4 regions of the Streptomyces sp. WMMC940 genome follow, and region 2 is predicted to be linked to each of the others. Evidence: riboswitches for the same ligand, from Rfam matches in the RefSeq annotation. Region 2 holds a riboswitch; each other region holds the start of a gene.
The links. Region 2 has a riboswitch for cyclic di-AMP ahead of O7595_RS17665 (M23 family metallopeptidase). Riboswitches for the same ligand answer to the same signal wherever they lie in the genome.
Positions count from the first base shown of each region.

Region 1: another riboswitch for cyclic di-AMP. It lies ahead of O7595_RS12710 (C40 family peptidase); the one in region 2 lies ahead of O7595_RS17665 (M23 family metallopeptidase).
Region 3: another riboswitch for cyclic di-AMP. It lies ahead of O7595_RS03790 (M23 family metallopeptidase); the one in region 2 lies ahead of O7595_RS17665 (M23 family metallopeptidase).
Region 4: another riboswitch for cyclic di-AMP. It lies ahead of O7595_RS07795 (M23 family metallopeptidase); the one in region 2 lies ahead of O7595_RS17665 (M23 family metallopeptidase).

Region 1 is NZ_JAPZBC010000001.1:2,914,971-2,917,163, forward strand. It holds gene pcrA (DNA helicase PcrA) at 1-935, opposite strand, end outside; cyclic di-AMP (ydaO/yuaA leader) riboswitch at 1,146-1,315, shown strand; gene O7595_RS12710 (C40 family peptidase) at 1,314-2,193, shown strand, end outside.
Region 2 is NZ_JAPZBC010000001.1:4,013,203-4,015,395, forward strand. It holds gene O7595_RS17660 (PP2C family protein-serine/threonine phosphatase) at 1-823, shown strand, start outside; cyclic di-AMP (ydaO/yuaA leader) riboswitch at 1,137-1,272, shown strand; gene O7595_RS17665 (M23 family metallopeptidase) at 1,284-2,193, shown strand, end outside.
Region 3 is NZ_JAPZBC010000001.1:831,807-833,999, forward strand. It holds gene O7595_RS03790 (M23 family metallopeptidase) at 1-985, opposite strand, end outside; cyclic di-AMP (ydaO/yuaA leader) riboswitch at 990-1,150, opposite strand; gene O7595_RS03795 (tyrosine-protein phosphatase) at 1,738-2,193, shown strand, end outside.
Region 4 is NZ_JAPZBC010000001.1:1,774,973-1,777,165, reverse strand. It holds gene O7595_RS07800 (M16 family metallopeptidase) at 1-602, shown strand, start outside; cyclic di-AMP (ydaO/yuaA leader) riboswitch at 833-996, shown strand; gene O7595_RS07795 (M23 family metallopeptidase) at 1,010-1,783, shown strand; gene O7595_RS07790 (GntR family transcriptional regulator) at 1,960-2,193, shown strand, end outside.

The DNA.
Region 1 (2,193 bases), 1.1 Mb from region 2:
CCGACCAGCTCGCGCACGAGCGTGTACTGGGCGTGGTTGGTGTCCTGGTACTCGTCGACCAGGACATGACGGAACCGGCGCCGGTAGTGCTCGGCGACGTCCGGGAACGCCTGGAGCAGATGGACCGTGGTCATGATGATGTCGTCGAAGTCCAGCGCGTTGGCCTCGCGCAGGCGGGCCTGGTACATCCGGTACGCCTCGGCCAGTGTCTTCTCGAAACCTCCCCCGGAGCCGTCGGCCTGGGTGGTACCCCCACCTGCCCGGTCGGCGTAGGTCTCCTCGTCGATCAGCTCGTTCTTCAGGTTCGAGATCTTGGCGCTGAACGACTTCGGCGGGTACCGCTTCGGGTCGAGGTCCAGATCGCGGCAGACCAGTGCCATCAGCCGCTTGGAGTCGGCGGCGTCGTAGATCGAGAAGGACGACGTGAAGCCGAGCCTCTTGCTCTCCCGGCGCAGTATGCGGACGCAAGCGCTGTGGAAGGTGGAGACCCACATGGCTCCGGCGCGCGGGCCGACGAGCTGCTCGACGCGCTCCTTCATCTCCCCCGCGGCCTTGTTGGTGAAGGTGATGGCCAGTATCTGGCCGGGGTGGACGTCACGGGTCGCCAGCAGATGGGCGATCCGGTGGGTCAGCACCCGGGTCTTGCCGGAGCCGGCGCCGGCGACGATGAGCAGCGGCGACCCCGTGTGGACGACGGCGGCGCGCTGCTGCTCGTTCAGCCCGTCGAGCAGGGCCGCCGGGTCGATGACGGGGCGCGGGGCGCCGTTGCGGTAGTGGGCGTCCCCGGACGGAGGCACGTCGAACCTGCCCTCGAAGAGGTCGTGCGGGACCTCGTCCGCGGGCGGGTGCTCGTCGTCCTCCGGTGGCGGGGGGTCCTCCGGGGCCGGGGTGCGCTGGAGGTCCGCCAGGAAACTGTCGTCAAAGAGGCTGCTCATCGCTCTCCGAGTCTAGGCGGCCCCACCGACAGCCCGCCGCCGCCTTCGCGGGAATCACGATCGGACACCTCCAGTCATGACATGGACACACAGCGCCAAGGTCACGAAAATGTATCGGGCATATCGACCACTCTCCTTCACAGCAGCGCCACACTTTGGCTAGCGTGCTCGCCCAGGCGGCCCGTACCCCCTTCGACGAACCACGTCGGCCGGGCAGCCGCGCCGAATCCGTGCCCCTCACCGAGGAGTTCGGAACCGGGGACCCACTCAAAAAGCACAACTGGGGTGAATCGGGCCTGGTTTCATCTGGCCCGTAGGGCAAACCTTCCGTTCCGTCCGAACCCGACAGCTAACCCGGTAGGCGTTCCACGGAAGGAGATGCCGGCCTTGGCGTCGCACCGCAAGCCGCGCAGCCGCACACGTACGAACACACCTGCCGTCGGGATCACGACGGCCGCCATAGCGGGGGTCTCGCTCCTCTCGGCCCAGAATGCGACAGCCGACCCGAAGCCCAGCATCGAGGAAGTCCAGAAGAAGGTGGACGACCTCTACCGCCAGGCGGGTTCGTCGACCCAGGAGTACAACAAGGCGAAGGAGTCCGCCGAGCAGCAGCGCCGCAAGGTGGACCGTGCGCTCGACGAGGCCGCCGAGCGCACGGAGGCGCTCAACGAGTCCCGGCGCGCCCTCGGCAGTTACGCGGCCGCCCAGTACCGCACCGGCGCCGTCACCCCGACCGCCGCACTGCTCTTCGCCGACAACCCGCAGTCCTACGCCGACCAGACACAACTGATGGACCGGCTGACCGAACAGCAGCGCGGCGCCATCGCCGACTACGAGACCCACCGGGCCGAGGCCGCGAAGCAGCGCGCGCAGGCCACCAGGAGCCTGGAGACGCTCACGGACTCGCAGGAGTCGCTGCGTGCCAGGAAGCAGGCCGTCCAGAGGAAGCTCGCCGAGGCGCGGGAACTGCTGTCGCGGCTGACCGCCGAGGAACGGGCGCGGCTCGCCGAGCTCGAGCGCAAGAAGGAGGAGGAGGCCCGCCGGAAGGCCGAGGCGAGGGCCGAGGCGGAAGCCGAGGCCGAGCGGCAGCTCCGGGAGCGTGAGCGGCAGGAGCGGGAACAGACCGGCACCGGCACGGACACCGGCTCGGCCACGGGGACGGCCTCCGGAACGACCGGCGGCACGTACGCGGCCAAGGCCGAGAAGGTGCTGTCCTTCGCACGCGCCCAAATCGGCAAGCCGTACGTCTGGGGCGCGA
Region 2 (2,193 bases):
CAACCGGATCGTGCGCCGCAGCGGTGAGCGCCTGGCGTCGGCCCGCGTCGTCGCCGAGGCCGCGCAACGGGCCGTGCTGCCCAGGCCGGACGAGCGGATCGACGGCCTGCAGGTCGCCGCCCGGTACGAGGCGGCCGAGCGGGGCGCGTTCATCGGCGGGGACCTGTACGCGGCGCAGAAGACTCCGTACGGGGTGCGACTGATCGTGGGGGACGTGCAGGGGAAGGGCGTGGGCGTGGTCGGGACGGTCGCCGTGGTGCTGGGGGCCTTCCGGGAGGCCGCCGAGCAGGAGGACTCGCTGGCGGGGGTGGCGCAGCGGCTGGAGCGGGCGCTCGCCCGGGAGGGCGCGTGGGAATCCGGCTTCGGCGCCGTCGAGGGCTTCATCACCGCCGTGCTCGCCGAGATCCCGCGTGACGGCGGGCGGATCAGGATCGTCAACCGGGGGCACCCGCCGCCGCTGCTGCTCGGGGCGGACGGCGCACTGCTCGTGCTGGATCCGCCCGAGCGGGCGCTGCCTCTGGGGACGGGCCTCGGAGCCTCGCCGGACCGGACCTCCGAGACGTCCTATCCGCCCGGTGGCACGCTCCTCCTCTACACCGACGGCCTGTCCGAGGCACGGGACGCGCACGGCGTCATGTACGACCCGCGCCGGCGCCTGGGCGGCCGGGTCTTCTCCGGCCCGGAGGAACTGCTGGACGTGGTCGTCGCCGATGTGCGACGGCACACGGGAGGGGCGGCGACGGACGACATGGCGCTGCTCGCGGTCACCCGGGAGGAGGAGCGGCAGCCGCCGCGGCGCGGGACGACTCCGGTCCCGCCGTGACGGGCGGGGCGCCTCCCCGAAGGGCGCTTCGGTGCCGATGCGGCATGTGGCATGTGGGGCGTGAGGGCTGGCTGAGAAGCGCGATGCCACGGAGCGTAATCGAAGGAAAGCCCTCCGCATAACAAGTGACGAACTATCAGAACCTCCGGCCCGAATGAAGGCCCATCAACTTGTCCGTTTCAGGGCTGTTGTTGCAGGTAAGTCCTGGCCAACGTCCTTAACGATCAGTCGGAACGGCTTGGAATCCGAGCTCGGTCTCTATTAACGTTCGATAACGCAGCGCGGTCGTCCCAGCCGTCGTCGGAGACGGCACCGTGCGCACGCGCCGAATCCCGCAAGGGAACCGGGGAACCAACCATTGGGGTGAATCGGGCACTTCGCGGTGCCCGTAGGAGACCTTCCTGCTCCGAACCCGTCAGCTAACCCGGTAGGCGAGAAGGAAGGAAAGGAGAACGCCTCCGTGGCGTCCAACGAGCCTGCCCTCCAGGAGCCCCCCACTGCGCAGTGGGTCCCCAGCGACCAGTGGGCTCCCGCCCCCGAGGCGGAGGAGTGGAACCCGACCGAGGAATCGGTCCGTCCCGTCCGTGGCAGGCACCGCGTCGTCAAGCAGCGCAACGCGCTCGCGCGGAGCTCCACCGTCCTCGGTGTCGGCGTCATCGCCGCGGTCGGCGCGGGCGGCATGGCCACCGCCCAGGACAAGCCCGCGGTCTCCATCTCCCTTCCCGACGTCATCGCGGACAAACTCCCCGACGCCGAATCCCTGCCCGGTGTGGGCTCCTTGATGTCGGACGACTCCGACGACGAAGCCGTCGCGGACGGGCCGCTCACCACGGCCGAAACCGCGGTCCAGGGCGGTGACGCGGGCGAGGCCCTGCGCGCCCGGATCCTCCAGCAGGCCGAGCAGCAGCAGCTCAAGGCCGAGGCCGAGGCGCGGGCCGCTGCCGAGCAGGCCGCCGCGGAGCAGGCCGCCGCCGAGGCGAAGCAGCAGGCGACCCAGGCGGCCGAGGCGGCCGAGGCCGAGCGCAAGGCCGCGGAGGAGGCCGCCCGCAAGGCGGAGGCCGAGCGCCTGGCCAAGCTCGCCGCGAGCTACTCGCTGCCGACCTCGTCGTACACACTGACCTCCACCTACGGGCAGGCCGGATCCATGTGGTCCTCCGGCTACCACACGGGTCTCGACTTCGCCGCACCGACGGGCACCCCCGTCAAGGCCGTGCACGGCGGCACCATCAAGTCGGCCGGCTGGTCCGGTTCGTACGGCTACCGCATCGTGCTGGAGCTCGAGGACGGCACCGAGGTCTGGTACTGCCACCTTTCGTCGATGACCGTCGGCGTGGGGCAGAAGGTCTCCACCTCCGAGACCATCGGCCGCG
Region 3 (2,193 bases), 3.2 Mb from region 2:
GCTGACGCAGATAGGCCAGCGGGTCGATGTCCGACCCGTAACCGGGGCTGGTGCGGATCTCGAAGTGCAGGTGCGGGCCGGTGGAGTTGCCGGTCGAGCCGGACAGGCCGATCTGCTGGCCACCGGTGACGCTCTCGCCGGAGGAGATGGAGAGCTGGGAGAGATGGGCGTACTGCGAGTAGGTGCCGTCGTTGTGCTTGATGACGACCTCGTTGCCGTACGCACCGCTCCAGCCCGCCGAGACGACGGTGCCGGGGCCGACGGCCTTCACCGACGTGCCGGTGGGGGCGATGAAGTCCACACCGGTGTGATAGCCACTGGACCACATGGCACCCGCGGTCCTGTACGCGGTGCTGACGCCGCCGACCACCGGGGCGAAGTAGCCCGAGGGGATGTTCTTGACGGCACTGTCGGCGGCAGGAGCCTGGACGGCAGCGGCCGCGGGAGCAGAGGCGCCGCGGTCGGCGGTGCGGGAGGCGCGCTCGGCGGAGGCGGCCGGCTTCTCGGCTTCGGCCTTGGCCGGGGCCTTCGCCTTGACCTTCACCGGGGCCTCGGCCTTGCGCTCGGTCGACTGGGCCTTCGCGTGCGGCTTCGCGTCGGCCGGGGCCTTCGGCCCGACGTGGAGGCTGAGCCGCAGACCCGGGTGGATCAGCGACGGGTTCCCACCGACGGCGGCACGGTTGTCGGCGTAGAGCTTCTTCCAGCCGCCCGCGACATCCTGCTCGGCGGCGATCTTCGACAGATGGTCACCCACCACGACGGTGTAGGACTCGACCGCCTTGCCGGCCTGCGGCGCCTGGAGGACGAAGGCCTGGTGCACGGTCGGGGCGACAGGTCCGGCTGCGGGCGCGGACTGCCCTGCGGCGTTCGCGCCGGCGGCACCGACGAACGGGATGGCGATGGCGGCCCCGCCCGTACCGGCGGCGACGAATCCGCGCCTGAACGGGCTGGTCCTCGGACGGCGGTGCTTCCCCTTACCGGGCATGGCGCATTCCTCTCCGCCGCCTGCGAGGTGAGCTGTCGGGTTCGGGCTGGAGCTGCCCGGCCGCGCCGTGAGCGCGGCTTCACCCCGAGCCGTCCGGGGTCACGGAACGGCGCAGTACCTGGGTCCCCCGCTCCTGCCACATGTGGGTGGGTGCGATATTCCGGACGGCGGCAGGATTAGGCGTTCCGACCGGATTGCGGTGACCGTAGAGGAGTCGGGTCGGCGTGAACAAGCCGTCATTTCCACCGGGAATCGACCTGCCGGATATCAGCACACATTTCCCGGTCACACTCCGTGGATCGCGGATCTTCGATTTCCACGCGGACAAGGGAGTTGAGCCGTCCCACGCTCCACGGAACGTCACGGATATGATTCAGCTCACGGCTGGACGCGGCCTCCATTTCCAATCAGGGCGCGTCACCCTAAAGCATCCAATACGGACACATCACCCATTGCGGACGCAATACGCTCAAGGGTGCGAGTGGCACAGAAAAACACCTTTCACCCGTCCTGTCGGAATTCCATTCCCACAACCCGTGAATTGCGTGGTCGGTCCCAGCCGGCGAGCGGCATCGGTCCCCGCGGGGACCTCCCAGACTCCGACAACTCCGCACATCGTCGGGGGGAGTTCGACGACGGGCAACGGCCTGGCGGACACGGGTCGAGATGATTGCCTGAGGAATCGATGTCGTAGTGTCAGCACCGCGCCCTCGTCGGCGAGCAGCGCCGACCGCAGACACGGAGGAGCCCCCGTGACGCAGCAGCTGCCCCAGACCCCGTCGACCGAACCCGAACTGTCCGGTGTGCGCAACTTCCGGGACGTGGGCGGACTGCCGACCGTGGACGGACGACGCGTTCGGTACGGACGGCTCTTCCGCAGCGGCCATCTCGCGCACGCGACGGACACCGACGCGGCCTTCCTCTCCTCGCTCGGGCTCCACACGATCTTCGACTTCCGCAACTCCGCGGACCAGCGGCTGGAGGGCCCGGACGTCGAACTCACCGGGGTGCGCAACGTCAACATCCCGCTGTCCGACCCGGCCGACGGGGCCGAGTTCTGGCGAATGGTCCGGGACGGCGACCTCGACCAGCTGAAGTCGATCCTCGCCGACGGCCAGGCGGCCGGGCGGATGATCGCCTCCTACCGGATGATCATCAAGGAGCGCACCGCCGAGCACAGCCGCGTCCTGCACGCGCTGGCCGAGGAC
Region 4 (2,193 bases), 2.2 Mb from region 2:
TGCTGATCGGCCGGATCGGCCCCGACCGCCACGACCGGGTCTGGCCCGCCCAGGTCCTGGGTACGTACTGCCTCGGCGGCACGCTCACCTCGCGCCTGGACCGCGTGCTGCGCGAGGAGAAGGGCTACACCTACGGCGTGCGGGCCTTCGGTCAGGTGCTGCGCTCGGACATCCCGGCGTCGCCTGGCGGGGTCTCCGGCGCCTCGATGCTCGCCATCAGCGGCTCGGTCGACACCCCGCACACCGGTCCCGCGCTCGACGACCTCTTCAAGGTGCTCCGCACCCTCGCCGCGGAGGGCCTGACCGACGCGGAGCGCGATGTCGCCGTGCAGAACCTGGTGGGCGTGGCGCCGCTGAAGTACGAGACGGCCGCCTCCGTGGCGGGCACGCTGGCCGACCAGGTCGAGCAGGGTCTCCCGGACGACTACCAGGCCCAGTTGTACGCGCGGCTGGCCGGGACCGGCACGGTGGAGGCGACCGCCGCGGTCGTCAACGCCTTCCCCGTGGACCGGCTCGTCACGGTCCTCGTGGGGGACGCCTCCGAGATCGAGGAGCCCGTCCGGGCGCTCGGAATCGGTGAAGTGACCGTTGTCACGGGCTGATTGACCGCCGGCGCCTCCGGCGCGCACGAAAGGGCCCCGTCGGTTTCGCGCCGACGGGGCCCTTTCGCGTACCCGGAACGACCCTCCCCTATGTCCGGTTTGATGGGGAGGAGTGGTGTCTGCCCTGTGGCGTGCACTACAAATATCCGTGTCTGTTTGGTGATTGAGCGAAGATCGGCTTAGCGTCTTCTGCGCTGTCCGCCAGTTGCACGCGCCGCACCCGCGGCATCGGGCAGCCATCGCCGAGTCCCCGTCCGGCGCGAGCCTGGGGAGCCGGGGACCCATATGTCCCCTGGGGTGAATCGGGTGCCTTCGCCGCCGCGCGGAGGGGCCCGTAGGAGACCTTCCTGCTCCGAACCCGTCAGCTAACCCGGTAGGCGAGAAGGAAGGAAAGGATCAGCCACTTGATGGCGTTCACCCGTGCCACCGGGAAGCACCGTGGTCCGAGCCGCCTGTCGCGCAAGAGCGCGGGCGTCGCCTCCGTCGCGGCCATCGCCACCACCGGCGTCGTCGGTACCCTCGCCTCCCCGGCCTTCGCGGCCGATGCCGAGGTCTCCGCCCCCGTCGAGGACACCGGCCTGACCCAGGCCGTCGCCGCCGACTCGCTCGCCGAGCAGATCGACGCGCAGGCGGAGGCCCAGCAGCAGGAGGCCGCCCTGGTCGCGGCCCAGGAGAAGGCCGAGGCAGAGGCCAAGCGCAAGGCCGAGCTCCGGGTGAAGGCCGCTCGTGACGCCGCGGAGCGTGCCGCCCGCGAGGCCGAGCGCAAGCGGCTGATGACGTACACGCTCCCGGTCGCCGGCTCCTATGTGAGCACCGACTACCACGCCGGGGGCGCCCAGTGGTCCTCCGGCAGCCACACCGGCGTCGACTTCCATGCCGCCTCCGGCACCGAGGTCGTCGCCGTCGGCATGGGCACCGTCGTGGAGGCGGGCTGGGGCGGCGCCTACGGCAACAACGTCGTCCTGCGCATGCACGACGGCACGTACACGCAGTACGGCCACCTGTCCTCGATCAGCGTCTCGGTCGGCCAGCAGGTCGCCCCGGGCCAGCAGATCGGCCTCTCCGGGTCGACCGGGAACTCCTCCGGTCCGCACCTCCACTTCGAGGCCCGCACCGGTGAGGACTACGGTTCGGACATCGACCCGGTCTCGTACCTCCGCTCGCACGGCGTCCGCGTCTGACGCACAGACCCTTCCGCCCGAGGCCCCTGCTCTCCGAGCGGGGGCCTCGGCGTATTCAGGCCAAAAGATATCCATGGATTACCATGGGTCTTCGGAAATTCCGGCCACCTGCCATAGAGTCACCGAAACAGACGTCGCTCGACGGGGTTTCGCGGCGATTAAAGCGGAGGTTCGGTATGCGCATTCCCGCGCGCTCGGTATGCACGGCGATCCGCGACGACATCGTCTCCGGTGTGTTCGAGCGCGGCAGTCGCCTCACCGAGGAACAGCTGGCGCGACGCTACGGCGTCTCACGCGTCCCGGTCCGGGAGGCGCTGCGGACCCTGGAGTCGGAGGGTTTCGTCGTCACCCGCCGGCACGCCGGAGCGTGCGTGGCCGAGCCCACCGAGCAGGAGGCCGCCGACCTGCTG